Prochlorococcus marinus XMU1404: one gene and its partner. The protein of the gene in region 2 binds, or shares a complex with, the protein of the main gene of each other region. Links are inferred from orthologs where the notes say so. Each region holds a gene or a part of one and is shown on either strand. Other genes may lie near its edges.

Region 1 (6,949 bases), 140 kb from region 2 along the record:
AAAGCTAAAAGTCGTAAGTCGTTCTCCAAACGCGGGAGGAGGAAAGTCAGGGGCTTTAAATTATGCCTTGAAGTTTACTCATGGTGAATGGTTATTAGTTTTGGATGCTGATGCTGAATTAAAACAAGATTCTTTGACAAGATTATTTAGTTTTGTAAAAGAGGGTGATTGGTCTGCAGTTCAATTAAGAAAATCAGTAACAAATGTAAGTAAGAATTTTTTAACTTCATGTCAGTCAATGGAAATGGCTATGGACGCAATCTTTCAATATGGAAGATTATCTGTTGCTGGAGTTTCTGAATTAAGGGGAAATGGTCAATTAATTAAGAAAGATACATTATTGGCATGTGGATCTTTTAACGAAGACACAGTTACAGATGATCTAGATTTAAGTTTAAGGTTATTATTATCGAGATCTAGAATTGGAATCTTATGGGATCCTCCAGTCATGGAGGAAGCAGTTGAGAATCTAAATGCTTTATTAGCGCAAAGGCAAAGATGGGCAGAGGGGGGGTTGCAAAGATTCTTTGATTATGGGGATCAATTACTTACTAATAAGATTGATTATTTGGAAAAATTTGATTTATCTTACTTCTTCATCCTGCAATATGCACTGCCAATTATTTCTATTTTTGATTTAGTTCTCAGTATTGCTTTATTAGATTCGCCAATTTACTGGCCTATTTCATTCACCGCTTTTATGTTATCTGGAATTGCTTTTTGGTACGGTTCTTCTTGTAAAAGCGAAGTACCTGTATTGCAAAAAAGCAATTTTTTTATGGTTTTTGTATCGGTTTTTTATTTATCACATTGGTTTTTGGTAATTCCCTGGGTAACAATAAAGATGTCTATTTTCCCAAAAAAGATACTTTGGCGTAAAACTCTTCATACTGGAGTCTAAATTTATTCATCAAAGTCTATAACTTCTCCATTAAAAAAATTTGCTAAATTTTTTGAACTATCATCATAATTTTCCTCGTTTGATTTGTTTGTTGATAAATTAGTTTTTGATTCTATTTTATTTATTGGTTTCAAAATCTTTTCTTCATTTTGGGTTATTTCTGGAGTTTTTGTTGGGTTACCTTTAGTTAATTGTTTTGTTGAAAAATTAAGTACTATTTGATCTCCAAATATCTTTTTTACTGTATTTTCGATAATAACTTTTCTGCTTTTTATCATATTTTCCCAGTTTGGAGATAATGCAATTATGATTTCCCGCGAATCAAAACTTTCAAGTTCGGCTTGTTGTGAAAGTAACATTCTTGTTGAAGGTAACTCTACTTTAGAAAGAATTAATTCCCATTTATCTTTTAAATTATTTGATTCGGAATCATTTTCGTTATTTTCAGAAATATTTCCAAGACTTTCTTTTCTATTAATGTCAAATTTTCCTAATATTTTGTCTTTTTTTACAATCAATTCCTCGCGCCTTATCTCCTGTTTGATACTTTGTTTTTCAATTTCATCAGCAATATTTTCTTTATTATTTATTGCAATGTTTTTAATACTTTCATGCTTCTCATAAGTCGAATTATTTTTACTTTCTTGCTTATTTTCAAAACTATTTTTCTCTTGATTATCAAGAAGGCCAGTTAAATGTATTTCAAACCAAAGCCTTGGATTATCACTTGTTTTTATTTGATATTCGATATTTCTCAGATTATTATGCCAATTAATTATTTTTGATTTATTTATTGTTTTTGAGATTTCATCCAATTCATCTTGAAATTCATCCGATGTATAATAAAGATCTGAATATTTATTATTTGTAGTATGCAGTAGTAAATCTCTCGTTATATTCAGTAATCCTATAATTATTTGATGGGGTTCGTATCCAATATCATACAGTTTGTTGCATGTGATAATTAATGACGCTGGATTATTCTCAACCAATGATCGAATAAGATTTGTTAGTTCAATTTCTGATACTTCTCCTAATAGGTTTTGGATATTATTAATCGTTATACCTTCAGGTAAAAGATTCAGTTGTTCAAGGAGGCTTTGTGCATCTCTCATGCCTCCATTAGATCTTTTTGCTATCATTTTTAACGCCTGCACTTCGTACTCAATGGATTCTTTTTCTGCTATTTCTGATAAATGTTGAAAAATGTCACTAGGACTTATTCTTCTAAAATCAAACTTTTGGCATCTACTTTGTATCGTATTTAATACTCTCTCAGGATTTGTTGTCGCAAGGATAAATACAACTCTTGAGGGCGGTTCTTCAATAGTTTTTAGTAAAGCATTTGAAGCTGCTGTTGAAAGCATATGACATTCATCAATAACATATACTTTCCATCTTGCTTGAGTAGGTGCAAATCTCGCTCTTTCTATAATTTCTCGTATATTTTCAACTCCTGTATTTGATGCTGCATCAATCTCGATAATATCTAGAGCGTTTCCATCTGTAATTTGTCTGCATAAGTCACATTTACAGCAAGGATTTATCGTAGGTTGGTCAAATGCCTGGCAGTTTAAAGACTTTGCAAATATTCTCGCGCTTGAAGTTTTTCCAGTGCCTCTTGGACCATTAAAAAGATATGCAGGAGCAATTTTTTTTGTTAAAAGTGCTTGTTTGAGTGTGATGGATATAAATTTTTGCCCAACCAGTTCGTCTAACTTGTTTGGTCTATATTTTTGATGAAAAGGTTTATGTATATTTGGCATTTATTTTTCATTAATGTAGAAAAATTAGACATTCAATTAAAGCAACTAAACTCTAATTTTTATGCAGACTCTTTAATGATTCTTTTTGAACCTGAAGGTAGTTTAACAATTTTAGATGAGAACAAATTATCTACCATTTTTTTCGTAATTGTGAATTCTTTTATATTTTCTTCAGAAGGCAAAGTATACATTATGTCTAGCATTAGTTCCTCAATTATTGATCTTAATGCTCTTGCACCTGTTTTTCTTTTATATGCTTCATTTGCTATCGCTTCAACAGAATCAGGCTCAAATGATAACTCAACATTATCCATACTTAGCAAAGTTTTGAATTGCTTTACTAATGCATCTCTTGGTTGAGTCAAAATAGATTCTAAAGTTTCTTTAGTAAGACGATCTAATACAGCACAAACCGGAATTCTTCCAATAAATTCTGGAATTAGGCCATATTTCACTAAATCATCTAATTCTAAATTTTTTAGGGAATCTCTTGTGTCTACTATTTTTTTTGTATCAACTTTATTTTGATCTGAATTGGTGGTAAATCCTATGGAGTTTTTACCCATACGCTTTTGAACGATATCCTCTAAACCTATAAAAGCTCCTCCGCAAATAAATAATATTTGACTCGTATCAATTTGGATACAGTCATGATAAGGATGTTTTCTTCCGCCTTGCGGTGGCACATTAGCAATTGTTCCTTCAAGCATTTTTAATAATGCTTGCTGTACCCCTTCACCAGAGACATCTCTAGTAATTGAAGGATTCTCGCTTTTTCTTGCAATTTTATCTATTTCATCAATATAAATAATTCCTTTTTGAGCTAGTTCCACATTCATTTCTGATTTCTGTAGAAGTCTTAAAAGTATGTTTTCAACATCCTCCCCAACATATCCAGCTTCTGTCAAAGTCGTTGCATCAGCTACTGCAAAAGGAACATCTAGAAACTCTGCTAAAGTTTGCGCCAATAATGTTTTTCCACTTCCAGTAGGGCCGATGAGTAAAATATTTGATTTTTGTAATTTAGTTGCTTGTGAATCTGTTGAATTGCTATTTTTACTGTCTTCTTTAACTTTCCAAGCTAATCGCTTGTAGTGATTGTATACGGCTACTGATAATATTTTTTTTGCAGATTCTTGTCCAACAACTTGATTATCTAGAAAACTTTTAATTTCTAGTGGCTTAGGAATTGAGGTTAATTCTAAAGGAACAGATTTTTTTGGATTTTCAGTTGGTAATTTCTTTTTTACTTGCGGAGAGTTGTTTGTGTTGGCTTGATTATCAAGTAGTTCTTCATCGAGAATTTCATTGCAAAGGTCTATGCACTCATCACAGATATAAACCCCAGGACCAGCTATAAGCTTTCTTACTTGGTCTTGTGATTTCCCGCAAAATGAACATTTAAGATGGGCGTCGAATTTAGCCATCGATTATAAGTTTTAATGTGAAAGGTGTTAATTATCCCTATTCACTAGGATTGCTTATAAATATCAATTCGTCATCATATTCTTAAAAAATCAGTATTCCTTGTCACTTTTTGATAACTTTATCAATTAATCCATATTCGACTGCTTCTGAGGGAGATAAAAAGTAATCTCTTTCTGTATCTTCATTAATTTTTTCTAAAGGTTGACCAGTATGTTCTGCTAAAAGCGAATTTAATGTTTTCTTGAGAAAAAGTATTTCTTTAGCTTGTATTTCAATCTCTACTGCTTGACCTTGTGCACCTCCAAGAGGCTGATGAATCATAATCCTAGAATTAGGTAAAGCCAATCTTTTCCCCTTTGCTCCTCCAGAAAGCAGAAATGCACCCATACTTGCGGCTACTCCAAAGCATATTGTCACTACATCAGGGGATATTTGTTGCATGGTATCGTATATGGCCATTCCTGCAGTTACTGAGCCTCCAGGAGAATTGATATATATTTGTATGTCTTTTTCGGGATCTTCAGCTTCAAGAAATAATAATTGTGCAACAAGTGAGTCAGAAACTTGATCATTAATTCCAGTACCTAAAAAAATTATTCTCTCCCTCAATAGTCTTGAATAAATATCAAAAGCTCTTTCTCCTCTACCTGATTGTTCTATAACGGTGGGAACAGCGGCAATAGTTTTATTATTACTTTCGTAAGAACTTATTGAGCTTTGGATTAAATGTTTTTTTTCTGAGTTCACAAATTAGTTTGCGTCTTATAAATAATTTAAGGGGTTTTTGTTTAATTAGTAGGAAATTTCATAAATTATTTTTTTTCTTTTTTATTTTGGGTTTTTGTTTTTTTTGTTGTTTTAATAGTTTTTGTAGTTTTTGTCGTAGTTTTTGTGGCTTTTGTTGTTTTTGTAGTTTTTTCTTTTACTTCAGAATTTTCTTCAAGCCAAATTATTAATTTTTCTTTGAGTAAATCGTTACTTATTACATCTGTTAATTTTTTAATATCTATTTGTTTTGAAGATTGAGAGATTGCATCTTCATAATCTTTCATTTTCAAATCAATTTCATCTTTCTCTACTTTTATGTTTTCTTTTTCAGCTAATGCTTTTAGAGCTAAATTTCTTTGAACATTTTTTTCAGCTTGAGGTCTTGTAGACTCTGCTAATGACTTAACTAATTCCGGAGTGAACGTAGATTTAACATCAAGACCTTGTTGAGCAAATCTTTGAGCGGTTTGTTCAATATTATTCCTTACCTCTATATCAATCATAGATTTTGGAATTTCTACAACTAATTCCTTTGTCAAGGCATCTAGTAAAGCTTCAATTTTGATATCTTTTTGAGTTTTTTCAAAATTGTCTTTTAGTTGCTTTTCAATATCTTTCCTTAACTCTTTTAATGATTCTTTGTTGCCAGACTGTTTTGCAAAATCGTCATTGAGTTCAGGTAATTCTTTTTCTTTAAGATCCTTAAGATTTACTTCAAAGATTGCATCTTTGCCTCTTGAATCCTCATGAGAATAATCTTCAGGAAATTTAAGGTTAAGTGTTTTAGTATCACCAATTTTCATCTTTACGATTCCCTCAACGAAACCGGGAATCATTTTATTCTTTTCTAACTCAAGATCCATTGATTCACTTGTCCCACCATCAATCTCTTTACCAGAATCTTTATATTTTCCTTTGAAACTAACTACAGCAATATCTCCTAATTTCGCTGCTCTATTGGTTACTGGAATAATATTTGCAAACTGATTTCTAGATTTTTCTAGCGCTTCTTCTACTGACTTAGGATCAAACTTTGTTTTTGAGATTTCAACACTTAGTCCTTTCGATTTTTTTAGTTTTAATTCTGGGGCAACATCAGTTTGAAGAGTAACCTTAAGTGATTTTTCAGGACTAAACTTTGCAAGTAAAGATTCAAATCCATCTACCAATTCTGGCTCACTTAGTGGCTCTATAGATTTTATTTTTAATGCTTCTTGCCATGATTTATCAATAATTTTTTCTAGAGCAGAAGCATGTAATTGTGTGATGCCAATTCTTTGGATTAAGACTTGTTTAGGAATTTTACCAAGTCTAAATCCCGGAATTTTAGCAGAACGACTGATAGAACTGATTGTCTCATTTACACAAGTTTTGCATGTCTCAGATGGTATTTCTAATTCAAATGCAATTCTACTTTGAGGAAGAGGAGTTGTTTTGACTATTAATGCTTCTTTAGCCATTTTTTTTATTAATTACTAAAAGCCGAATCTTAATTATTTCACATTATGTGATTTCCTTGAAAGTTATTTTTTTGATAAAGTAAAAAAAATAGTCAATCTATTTATAAAAATCATTTTAAAGTGTGAGAAAATCTCCGTTTTTGCCTAATAGGCCATTAAAAGTTGCTGTTTTAGGATCATCAGGTGCTGTGGGATCTGAATTACTCAACATTCTTGAACAACGTTATTTCCCAATATCAGAATTGGTCTTGCTTTCATCAGAGCGTTCAGAAGGAAAAAAAATTATTTGGAAAGGTGAAGAATTAGTTACAAAAAAAACAACTAAGGAAGAATTTCTGAATCTTGATTTAGTTTTAGCTTCAGCCGGTGGAAGTATTTCAAAAAAATGGTTGTCTACCATTATGGAACAAAATGCTTTATTGATAGATAATTCAAGTGCTTTCAGATTAGATAATAATGTACCTCTTATAGTTCCTGAAGTTAATGCTAGTGATGTAATTAATCATGATGGGGTAATAGCGAATCCAAACTGCACTACTATTTTGTTGACATTAGTTTTGGCTCCATTAACTAAACTTTCGACTATTCAAAGAGTTATTGTTTCAACTTATCAATCTGTAAGTGGT
Region 2 (12,158 bases):
CTTCAGGAGAATAAACAGCCTCTGCACCTTTCTGAACTACATAACTTACGCCATTGAATTTTGTAGATTGTCGCCTATTCCATAGAGGCCATAATTCTATTTCCTCATTTGTTGAACTCAAACCTTTGAGATCCTTAGGTATTACTGTAAAAGCACATCTGACTCCAGTGAATCCTGCATTCTTTGAAAAAGATCTAAATTCAATAGCACAATCCTTTGCCCCCTCAATCTCATATATTGAATGTGGAATATCATTATCTTGTATAAATGCTTCATAAGCTGCATCAAAAAGTATCAGAGATTTGTTTTGAAGGGCATAGTCAACCCACTTTTTCAATTCTTCTTTTGTGATAGTTGCTCCAGTCGGATTATTTGGAAAGCAAAGATATAAAATATCAACTTTTTTTTCAGGTAGTTTTGGCAAAAAGTTGTTCCCCTCATTTATTGCTAGATATGTTAACCCTTGATAAGTACCATCTTCGAAAGCTTCTCCAGTTCTGCCTGTCATGACGTTACTATCTACATAAACAGGATAAACAGGATCTGTTACAGCAATTGAATTATCCTTGCCAAGGATATCTAAAATATTGCTACTATCGCATTTCGAACCATCAGAAACAAATATTTCTTCAGGTAAAATTTGACAGCCACGAGAAATAAAATCATGCTCAGATATTTTTTCTCTCAGCCAAGAATAACCTTGTTCTGGTCCATAACCTCTGAAACCGTTTATTGTTCCCATGTCATCTAAAGCTTTACCCATAGCTTCTATGCATGCTCTTGGTAATGGTTCTGTAACATCTCCTATTCCAAGCTTAATAATTTCAGCACTCTTATTTGATTGAGAATATATCTTTACCCTTTTAGCAATTTCAGGGAATAAATAGCCTGCTTTGAGTTTTAAATAATTTTCGTTTACTTGAACCACTTTAGATATAAAGAATTTAAACAATACAAGGATAATGGATCAACGTGCTTTAGTGGTGATTAGATGTTAATATTATTGTAGTTATGATTAAATCAAGAGATAATCATAGCTATGAATTCAATTTCAAATATTTTGAAAGTCGTCTAAAGCTTAATACTTAGCATAATTAAATTGCTATTAATCTTAATTTAAAAACTAAAAAATAATAGCCATAAACAATTTCTTTTTTACAAGAGAAAAATTTAATTACTTATTAAGATGATTTTCATAGTTCAAACCACTTAAGAATTAATTATATGTCTCAACAAATTGTCATCGCCGAGCAGGCTCGAATTGCAGCACTCCTCACAGATGATCGAGTTGATGAATTAATAGTCGCGCAAGGTCAATATCAAATTGGCGATATTTTTTTAGGTTCAGTTGAAAATGTTCTTCCAGGCATTGATGCCGCTTTCATAAACATTGGAGAAAGTGATAAGAATGGGTTCATCCATGTATCAGATCTTGGCCCATTAAGGCTCAAAAAAGGAAACTTAGGAATAACTGAATTACTAGAACCAAAACAAAAAGTTCTAGTACAAGTAATAAAAGAACCTACAGGATCTAAAGGTCCTAGACTTTCAGGAAGTATTTCAATACCCGGGAAATATTTGATATTACAGCCACATGGTCAAGGAGTGAATATTTCCAGAAAAATAAATACAGAAACTGAAAGAAATCGTTTAAAGGCTCTTGGGGTATTAATAAAACCACCAAGCACAGGTTTACTATTTAGAACAGAAGCAGAAAAGATAAAAGAGGAACTACTCATTGAAGATTTAGAAAATTTAATTCAACAATGGGAAGAGATTTTAAAAGTTTCAGAGTCCTCTAATCCACCAAAATTAATAAAAAGAGATGATGATTTCTCTCTTAAGATTTTGAGGGATCATGTTAAGTTATCAACTAAAAGTATAATTATCGATAGTGAATTTTCAGTTAAAAGAGCAAAAGATTTTTTAATTAAATGTGAATCTAATGTGGATATTGAATTTCACGATAACGATTTAAACCAACATATTCTAGAAAAGTACGAAATAAAAAAAACTATTCAGAAAGCTCTTGAAACTAGAGTGGAACTTCCTTCAGGCGGATATATAATAATTGAGCCAACTGAAGCTCTTACAGTAATTGATGTTAATTCTGGATCATTTACAAGATCTGCCAACTCCCGACAAACAGTTTTGTGGACTAATTGCGAAGCAGCAGTAGAGATCTCAAGACAAATGAAATTAAGAAATATTGGTGGAGTTATAGTAGTAGACTTTATTGATATGGAATCTAGAAGAGATCAATTCCAATTACTTGAGCATTTTACTTCAGCAATAAAAGATGATTCAGCTAGGCCTCAGATAGCTCAGCTGACTGAATTAGGTTTAGTTGAGTTAACAAGAAAAAGACAAGGCCAAAATATATATGAATTATTCGGAAAAAAATGTTCTGCATGCAATGGCACAGGCCATATAGAGAATCTATTGAATTTTGAAGTTTCTAATCAAAAAATTAAAAACTTTGAAGAAAAAACTAAACAATCAAACATTATAAAAACCCTAGATATAGAAACTTCCCAATCAAATGATAAATATGAAAAAACAATTGAGAAGGGATTACTTAATTCTAAGAACCTTAGTAAGGATGATTCTTCTAATAAAAGAGAAAATGAAAATGATGATTCAAGTACATTAAATTCAAAAGAAAAAAAAATAATAACAGTTGATCTTACTGATGATGAAAAAATTGTTTTCAGTCAATTAGGTATAAATCCACTAATAAAGTTAGGGAAAGAATATCTCAATAGCAATAATTTTGTAAATTTAAAGGACAGTAGTAATGAAAGAGAAAGAACTTCGAATAACAAAAAAACAACATCAAAAAAAGTAAAAAAAATCTCAAAATCTAAAGACTCAGAAGATATTGAAATTCATTTTGAAGCAAATCCTAATTCAAAAGATTCATCAACAACAAAAACTAATAAGAATAAAGAAATTATATTATCAGAAAAGAAGAACGAAATTGAACTTACAGATGAGATTAACAATGCAAGAAAAAAAAGAAGAAGATCCTCTGCAATTATTGAATAAAGTATCCGAAACTGGAATAGATGAAGTTGGCAAGGGAGCAGTTTTTGGTCCAGTTTTTTCGGCAGTTGTAGTTTTAACTAAAAAAAATAAATCTATCCTAAAAAAATTAGGTGTAATAGATAGTAAAAAATTAACTCAAAAAAAAAGACAATCACTTTTACCGAAAATTTTATTACTTTCTTCAGATTATGGAATTGGGCAATCTTCTGCCAGAGAAATAGATCATCTTGGCATCAGAGCAGCTACAGAACTTTCAATGATTAGAGCTTTAAAAAAACTAAAAAAGAAACCAGCTGAAATAATAATTGACGGGCCATTATTATTAAGGCCCTGGGAAGGAATGCAAAGAAATATAGTATCGGGAGATTCCAAATTTACCGCCATAGCTTCAGCAAGTATAGTTGCAAAAGTCTCTCGGGATAATCTAATGGAAAGGTTAGGAAAGAAATACTCAGGATACCTTTTATTTAAAAATAAAGGTTATGGGACGAAGGAGCATCTTTCAATTATCAAAGAAAATGGAATAACTAATCTTCATAGGAAAAGTTTTTTACAAAAATCAAATCTTATTTAACTTACACCAATCTAAAAAATCTTTAACTAATTGCTGTTGAACTCTCGACTTGATACCCAACAAAATTCCATTTAAAACCGAATGGCCAGTAGATTCCAAAATTTTCTTTGGTACTAACTTCAAAAGAGGGGGTTGGCTCACAGATACCCCTAACAGCGCCTCTCCTTCTAATCCAAGATCAGTTGCTTCCAAATTAGCTTTCAAAACAAGATTAAAGTCATCTATCATTCCTAAACCATCCAATCTGCTCTCAAGAGCGCTCATTCTTAAAATTCCATCTTTATTCTCTACCGCGATTGAAACAACAGGGTTAATATCTAATTGAAAAACCTTAAAACTTGTTACTGTATACTTATATCTACCCTCTCCTTCAGGGACTAATTTTTTGGAGTCCAGCATTGCTCCAACGACTCTTTCTTCTTCCTTAAGATACTTAGAGAGATATTCTTTATTTCGTGTTACAGAAAGCTTTAATTTCTGCTTAGCATCAAAAGACAGCATCATTTTTATTTCCTCCAATGCTTATTTGATCTCTTTTTTTCTTACTATTAATCATGCGCAAACAAGTTGCATATTTAGGTCCTAAAGGGACATACGCAGAAAAAGCAGCTCACATATTATCAAAGCTTGCCAATTTTCAGACACCTATATTTGTACCATGTAATGGGTTACATTCGGTTATTAAATCGATAGCCTACAACAATTGTGATGCTGCTGTAGTACCCATTGAAAATTCTGTAGAAGGCGGAGTTACAGCTACTCTTGATGCCCTATGGAAATTTCCTGATATATATATTAACAAAGCGATTGTGTTACCCATCAAACATGCATTAATTAGTGATGGTGAACTTTCAATCATATCTGAAGTATTATCTCATCCTCAAGCATTAGCTCAATGTTCAGAATGGTTATCTGACAATCTTCCCAATGCTATCCCTCTTCCAACAAAGTCAACCTCGGAAGCAGTTAGTATGGTGAAAGGGAGTAAATTTAGAGCAGCAATTGGTTCAAAATCATTAATTGAAATTGAAGGTCTTAAGGAATTAGCCTTTCCTATTAATGATGTTCCAGGAAATTGCACTAGATTTGTCTTACTAAGCAAAGAGATTAATCTTAATTCAGCAAATATTGCGAGTTTTGCTTTCTCATTAATCTCAAATAAACCTGGTGCTTTACTTGAATCTATAAAATATATTGCAGATTATGGATTTAATATGAGTAAGATTGAATCAAGACCTTCAAAAAGAGAGTTAGGAGAATATATCATTTATGTTGATTTAGAATTAAATAAAGAAAACAATATTGGACGTTTTATTGAATTAAAAAATGATCTTCAACCACTTTGCAAAAATTTTGTAGATTTTGGCAATTATTTTTCAGAAAATATTGAACTAAATTGATTTATCCTCTACATTTATAAACTCCAAACTCCATTAAACCTTTTCTAAATGCCCAATTCATAAGAAGTATAGTCGGGATCTCTCTTATGGATTTTAGTATCGCTAATGGGCCAAGAGACAAAATTACTAGAGGTCTTCGAAAACCTTCAATGATGGAATCGTACCATGAAGGGTTTGTATAGGTATTCCAATTTCCGGAAATCACTTTACCTGAACTATATTTATTAGTTCTAAGAATATTACTGAACTCGTTAATGCTAATAAAATTAGGATGTACCCATTGTTCAAGTAATTGATTAAGCACCAACTTTTCAAAAAAAGTTGGGGGGTATGCTCTGAGATCCCTTGAGTTCCAATCAGCCAATGCCAAATACCCTCCAGGCCTCAAAGTTCTCAACATTTCATCTGCAAACTTAGTTTTATTATTCATGTGTGCTCCAGCCTCAACACTCCAAACCGCATCAAATGAACCATCTTCAAATTTCAAATCTAAAGCATCCATAACTTGGAAGTTGCAATTAATCCCTGAAGGAGTGAGTTCTCTTGCTCTTTTCACTTGAGCAGGACTAATTGTAATTCCAGTAACATTAAAACCATAATATTTTGCAAGAATCCTAGAACTTCCTCCTATTCCACAACCTACATCGAGTATTCTGGATCCTTTTGGCAATTTATCTAAGCCACTCCATTTAACTAATTTATGAACAAACTGGATTTTAGCCTCTCTAAAATCAACATCACCCCCCCCTGATGCATAAAACCCTAAGTGTATATGCTCTCCCCACAATCTCTCAAGTAATTTATCCTGTGTCCAAGCATCATATGCAGATGCAACTGTACCAGAAGAAATATATTTTCTCGCATTTACTCTCCAAACGACAGATAATATTAATATGCAAAAAATCAGAAAAGAAAGAGGCAATAGAAATTCAAGCATTTAATTTTCTTTTATATCAGGAAAACTTTCTTTTAGGGCTGTTCTGGCAGCAAGTTGCTTCCTTGTATGATCAAGCATTTCATATTCTCTTTGCAAACGAGTGTATGTATCTCTTTCCTCAAGGAGTCTTTGCTGCTCCTCAGCAACAGGTCCTCCCAAATGAGCCCCTATCCAAAATGATAATTCCATAGGATTATTTGGTAATTTATCGGGCAGATTCTTCTTTGTATTGGTCAATTTGCTTGTAAGATTAATTACGTCACTAAGTGCCTCTTTAACTAAATCTTTTTGAGAATCGAGTTTTTGAAGATTTTCAACATGATCATCACTTATCCAAGTTACCATTGCTGAATAAAAAGGGGTTGAACGAATGATTTCTAAAATTTGAAATCTTTGTTGTCCCATAGTGATAAGATTACTTCTACCATCTTCAGAAGTTTGATGTTTTATTATTTGGGCACAGCATCCAACTTTAGCCATAGTTTTAGATGTTGTATCCCACTTTATAACCCCAAACATCGAGTCTGTTTCAAGAACAGACTGAAGCATGATCCTATATCTCGATTCGAAAATATGTAAAGGTAATATTTCTTGTGGGAATAGTACTACATCTGGCAAAGGAAACAAAGGTAATTCCCTTACTGAGAGCTCTCCCATTAATACCTCATTTATATTTTACATATTAATCAATTTAAGTTGTTTTCGGGATATTTTAAAGTTTAACTTCTATATCTACTCCACTAGGGAGATCCAACTTCATTAATGCATCAATTGTCTTTGCTGAGGGACTATAAATATCGATTATTCTTCGATGAGTTCTTGTTTCAAAATGCTCTCTAGAATCTTTATCAACATGTGGTGACCTAAGGACACAATAAATTTTTCTTTTTGTAGGCAAAGGTATTGGACCTATTGCTGAAGCAGAAGTGGTATCAGCAGTCTGAATTATTTTATCGCAAGACAAATCTAGCATTCTTCTATCAAATGCTTTTAATCTTATTCTAATTTTTTGTTGTGCAATTGCTGCAGTCATAATTCCAAATTAATTTATAATTTAGGGCCAATGATTAGCAATGACCCTAATTAATTTAAGTATATTAGATGATCGAGGTTAAATTCTTAAAATTCAAAAATATTATTTAAGAATTTTAGAAACAACTCCTGCACCAATAGTACGTCCACCTTCGCGGATTGCGAATCTCATACCTTGTTCGATAGCTACTGGGCAAATTAATTCTCCAGTCATCTTGATTCTATCTCCAGGCATAACCATTTCCACATTAGATCCATCATCAGAGGTAAATGCTGTAATTTGACCTGTCACATCAGTTGTTCTGATATAAAACTGCGGTCTATAACCTGCGAAGAAAGGAGTATGTCTGCCGCCCTCTTCTTTTTTGAGGACATAAACTTCTCCTTCAAATTGTGTATGAGGAGTAATAGATCCTTTTTTAACCAGTACCATTCCTCTTTCAATATCTTCTTTCTGAACACCACGAAGCAGTAAACCAACGTTATCGCCAGCCATTCCTTCATCAAGAAGTTTTCGGAACATCTCAACTCCAGTAACAGTTGTTAATCTTGTATCTCTTATTCCAACAATTTCAACTTCTTCTCCAACCTTAACTTTTCCTCTCTCAATTCTACCAGTAGCTACAGTTCCTCTACCAGTAATTGAGAAAACATCTTCAACTGCCATCAAGAATGGTTTATCAACTTCTCTTTCTGGTTCGGGAATGCTAGCGTCTACTGCTTTCATTAGTTCTTCAATTTTTGATTCCCAAGTAGAATCTCCTTCAAGAGCTTTTAAACCTGAAACTTGAACAATAGGAATATCATCTCCAGGGAAGTCATAACTATCTAATAGTTCTCTTATTTCCATCTCAACAAGTTCGATGATTTCTTCGTCATCGACCATGTCGCATTTGTTCAGAGCTACTACAAGAGCAGGAACCCCAACCTGTTTAGCTAGAAGAATATGCTCTTTGGTCTGCGCCATAGGGCCATCGGTGGCTGCACAAACTAGGATAGCTCCGTCCATTTGAGCAGCTCCTGTGATCATGTTTTTCACATAATCAGCATGTCCAGGACAATCTACATGAGCATAGTGTCTACCTTCAGTTTCATATTCGACATGAGCTGTATTAATAGTAATACCGCGCTCTCTTTCTTCTGGAGCACCGTCAATGTCTCCATAGTCTTGAGCCTGAGCTTGACCTTTTTTTGCTAATACGTTTGTAATAGCAGCAGTAAGTGTTGTTTTCCCATGATCAACATGGCCGATAGTACCTATGTTGACATGTGGTTTGTTTCTTTCGAACTTCTCGCGAGCCATTTTGAATTAAAGAATCGAGGGTTTAAGAGTGTTTTAGTTTAGAGATCAGGAGTTGCCCTGATTCTTGGAAATGATAGCTTCAGCAACATTACGAGGAACTTCCTCATAATTTGCGAACTCCATTGAAAATATACCCCGACCTTGAGTCATTGATCGGAGTTGTGTGGCATAACCGAACATTTCGGCTAGAGGCACTTTGGCCTGTACCTTAGACAATCCATCATCAACAGATTGTCCTTCTACTTGACCTCTTCTAGAAGAGAGATCACCAATTACAGATCCAAGAAAGTCGTCAGGACTTTCGACCTCAACTTTCATCATAGGCTCTAAAAGAACGGGATTGCATTTTTTAACCCCATCTTTAAAAGCCATGGAACCTGCAATTTTAAAGGCCATTTCAGATGAGTCTACATCGTGGAATGAACCATCGACTAGTGTTACTTTTACATCAATGAGTGGATAACCGGCAAGAACGCCAGATTCGCAGGTTTCTTTCATACCGTTAGAAGCAGGACCAATGTACTCTTTTGGGACCGCTCCACCAACAATTTTGTTAACAAATTCAAAACCTTTGCCAACTTCAGCAGGTTCCATCTCAATTATTACGTGACCATATTGACCTTTTCCTCCAGTTTGTCTAGCGTATTTACCTTCACCTTTAGAACTAGATCTAATAGTCTCTCTATAAGAGACCTGAGGAGCTCCAATATTTGCTTCAACCTTGAATTCCCTTAACATTCTGTCAACAAGAATCTCTAGATGTAACTCACCCATACCGGCAATCACAGTTTGATTAGTCTCTGGATCAGTACTTACTCTAAAGGTTGGATCCTCTTCAGATAAAGCAGTTAAAGCTTTTGATAATTTTTCCATATCTCCTTTGGTTTTTGGCTCAACAGCAACAGAGATAACTGGTTCTGGGATAAACAATGTCTCTAAAACTATAGGGTCTTCTGTATTACATAAAGTATCTCCAGTAGTTGTATTTTTAAGACCTAACACAGCGCCTAAATCTCCAGCTCTCAATTCATCAACTTCTTCTCTTTCATCAGCTTTTAGAATTACTAATCTAGAAATTCTCTCCTTAGCATCTTTAGTAGAATTCATAACATAACTTCCCTTTGAAAGAACACCTGAATACATTCTTACAAATGTTAATTTTCCATAAGGATCAGACATCACTTTAAAAGCCAACGCACTGAAAGGGGCATTATCATCTGAAGGTCTAACATCTTCTTTACCACTAGGGAGAACACCTTGTATTGGTTTCACGTCAACAGGAGCAGGCAAGTAATCAACAACTGCGTCCAGTACTAGTTGTACACCTTTGTTCTTGAAAGCTGACCCACACAACACAGGAACCAACCCATGTTTTAAAACTCCTTCCCTTATTCCTTTTTTTAGTTGCTCCTCAGATAACTCTCCTGTTTCAAGAAATATTTCTATTAATTCTTCATCATTTTCTGCAACACTTTCCATCAACTTATTTCTCCACTCAGCAACTTGCCCCTCCATATCAGATGGGATCGATCCTTCTTCAATATCTGTACCTAAATCGTTTTTGTAAAGATAAGCTTTATTAGCAACTAAATCAATAATGCCTGTCAGATCTCCTTCGGCTCCAATAGGCAACTGAATAGGAAGGGCATTTGCCTTAAGCCTATCTTTAATTTGCTTATTAACTTTTAAGAAATCCGCTCCAGTTCTGTCCATTTTATTTACAAAAACCATCCTTGGAACAGAATATCTATCTGCTTGGCGCCATACAGTTTCAGATTGAGGTTGAACTCCCCCTACCGCACAAAAAACAGCAATTACTCCATCTAAGACTCGCATTGATCTTTCAACTTCAATAGTAAAATCAACGTGTCCTGGAGTATCTATAATATTAATTCTGTGATCTTGCCAACTTGTTGATATTGCTGCTGCGGTGATAGTTATTCCTCTTTCTCTTTCTTGATCCATCCAATCTGTTACGGCAGCGCCATCATGAACTTCACCTATCTTGTGAACAACACCTGAATAGAACAAAATTCTTTCGGTAGTTGTTGTCTTCCCTGCGTCAATATGAGCGGCTATACCTATGTTTCTTACTCGTTCTAGGGGAAAGTCGCGTGCCAATTTTAAAACTCCAAATAAAAAAAATTTTTGTTAGTTATAGTTCACACTGAAAGTAAACTTTTATAATAATAAACTACTTAAGTACCTTTTTGACGAAATTAATATCTGTAATGTGCAAAAGCTTTATTCGCTTCAGCCATTTTATGAGTATCTTCTCTTTTTTTGACTGAACTTCCAGTTTCATTTGCTGCATCCATCAATTCACCAGCTAGTTTTTGAGACATACTTTTACCATTTCTTGCACGAGAGAACGTAACAAGCCATCTTAATGCCATTGCTGTGCCTCTTTCTTGACGAACTTCCATCGGTACTTGATATGTAGCTCCTCCGACTCTTCTAGCCCTAACCTCTACAAGAGGAGTAGCATTTTTGACAGCTGTTTCAAATAATTCCACAGGGTTACCACCAGTTCTTTCGCTTATTAATGAAAAAGCATCTGACAAAATCTTTTGTGCAGTTGATTTTTTACCATGTTTCATCAACCTAGAAATCATCATTGAGGCTAGACGGCTATTAAATTGAGGGTCTGGAAGAACTGGTCTTTTTACTGCTGCATTGCGACGTGACATGTTTTTTAAAAGTGATGTTTACAAATTAATCTTTTGGGGCTTTTGCTCCGTACTTAGATCTGGATTGACGTCTATCTTTGACTCCAGCAGTATCTAAAGTTCCTCTTATTATATGATATCTAACTCCAGGTAAATCTTTGACTCTACCACCCCTTAAAAGAACTACAGAGTGTTCTTGCAAATTATGACCAATTCCAGGGATATAAGCCGTAACTTCGAAACCAGAAGTTAATCTTACCCTCGCAACTTTTCTTAGAGCTGAATTAGGTTTTTTGGGTGTTGATGTATAAACTCTTGTACATACCCCTCTTCTCTCAGGGCAAGCTTTTAAGGCTGGAGATTTTGTTTTTCTAGTCAGACGTTTTCTTTCTGAGCCTATTAATTGTGATATTGTGGGCATCTAAAATATTTAGATAGATAAAGATTCACCTATCATAACCTTTTACGAGCACCAACTAAAAGTTTTTAACCATATTTTTTTAAAAATTTGTGAAATTAAAATTCTTTGGTAAATATTCATTATCTTTAGTTTTATTTTGATATTTATTTTTATAATGAAAATAAATAACTAAATAGAATTAAATAATCTATGAGAGAGAGTATCAAAAGAATCGACGAGCCATATCATGATAGTTATTCCCCAAATGGAATAATTGGGGAAAAAGATGCGTGTGGAGTTGGTTTCATAGCAAATGTTAAAGGTATAGAAAGCAACTGGATCCTTAAACAATCACTGAAGGGACTTAATTGCATGGAGCATAGAGGAGGTTGTGGTGGAGATAGTGACTCAGGAGATGGAGCAGGCATTTTATGTTCAATACCATGGCAATACCTAGAAGAAGAATTGAATCTAAAAAAGAAAGAAAACTTTAATAGAGGTTTAGGTATGGTTTTTATGCCTAATAAAAAAGATAAAATTGAAGAATGTAAATCAATATGTGATCAGGAAGCAGAAAAATTAAGAGTCAGCAATACAATTTGGAGAACAGTGCCTGTAAATAATGAAACCTTAGGTCCTTTAGCTAAGGCAAATGCTCCATTTATCTGTCAGTGGATTTTATATGTAGATAAAAAAGATCATCAAGATATTGAGAGGCTTTTATTCCAATTAAGGAAAAGAATTGAAAAAAAAATAAGAGAAAATTTTAAAAACCATGTTGGGGATTGTGAATTT

What was found.
Region 1: the proteins of rpsG (region 2) and tig are in contact, whole or in part, in a crystal structure (PDB 3GTY), measured with the Thermotoga maritima proteins. The link is inferred for Prochlorococcus marinus XMU1404 from one-to-one orthologs. Residues at the interface, in WP_004081843.1 of Thermotoga maritima: Lys34, Lys52, Lys55, Glu59, Arg62, Gln63, Glu66, Asn67, Lys69, Val71, Arg95, Ala109, Lys110, Lys111, Gly112, Arg113, Pro114, Glu117, Glu121, Ile124, Ala125, Tyr127, Asn128, Asn129, Thr130, Gly131, Lys135, Asp139, Arg142, Met143; in WP_004081061.1 of Thermotoga maritima: Glu122, Val124, Val129, Leu130, Tyr133, Glu188, Gly259, Ile262, Tyr263, Glu266, Ser270, Glu273, Gln274, Glu277, Arg308, Gln311, Ile312, Ser315, Tyr316, Glu325, Arg329, Arg336, Leu363, Phe366, Trp367, Arg373, Leu377, Arg381, Leu384, Glu387.

The regions. Positions count from the first base shown.
Region 1 is NZ_JAAORE010000003.1:515,095-522,043, reverse strand. Bases 4,116-6,949 are described here. They hold tig (trigger factor), read right to left. Parts: upstream 6,324-6,949; coding sequence 4,908-6,323; downstream 4,116-4,907. Other genes in these bases: HA144_RS09155 (aspartate-semialdehyde dehydrogenase), read left to right, coding at 6,446-6,949; clpP (ATP-dependent Clp endopeptidase proteolytic subunit ClpP), read right to left, coding at 4,198-4,842. Also shown: HA144_RS09180 (glycosyltransferase family 2 protein), read left to right, coding at 1-901; HA144_RS09175 (DNA polymerase III subunit gamma/tau), read right to left, coding at 904-2,667; ATP-dependent protease ATP-binding subunit ClpX, read right to left, coding at 2,727-4,094. UniProt on the Bacillus subtilis protein: Involved in protein export. Acts as a chaperone by maintaining the newly synthesized protein in an open conformation. Functions as a peptidyl-prolyl cis-trans isomerase.
Region 2 is NZ_JAAORE010000003.1:369,665-381,822, forward strand. The notes cover bases 9,250-12,158. They hold rpsG (30S ribosomal protein S7), read right to left. Parts: upstream 10,985-12,158; coding sequence 10,514-10,984; downstream 9,250-10,513. Other genes in these bases: fusA (elongation factor G), read right to left, coding at 9,250-10,415; rpsL (30S ribosomal protein S12), read right to left, coding at 11,010-11,384; gltB (glutamate synthase large subunit), read left to right, coding at 11,574-12,158. Outside these bases: HA144_RS08350 (LL-diaminopimelate aminotransferase), read right to left, coding at 1-928; HA144_RS08355 (Rne/Rng family ribonuclease), read left to right, coding at 1,225-3,048; HA144_RS08360 (ribonuclease HII), read left to right, coding at 3,005-3,622; HA144_RS08365 (DUF1997 domain-containing protein), read right to left, coding at 3,608-4,126; pheA (prephenate dehydratase), read left to right, coding at 4,177-5,022; HA144_RS08375 (methyltransferase domain-containing protein), read right to left, coding at 5,024-5,959; HA144_RS08380 (LON peptidase substrate-binding domain-containing protein), read right to left, coding at 5,960-6,616; rpsJ (30S ribosomal protein S10), read right to left, coding at 6,672-6,992; tuf (elongation factor Tu), read right to left, coding at 7,095-8,294; more of fusA, read right to left, coding at 8,340-9,249.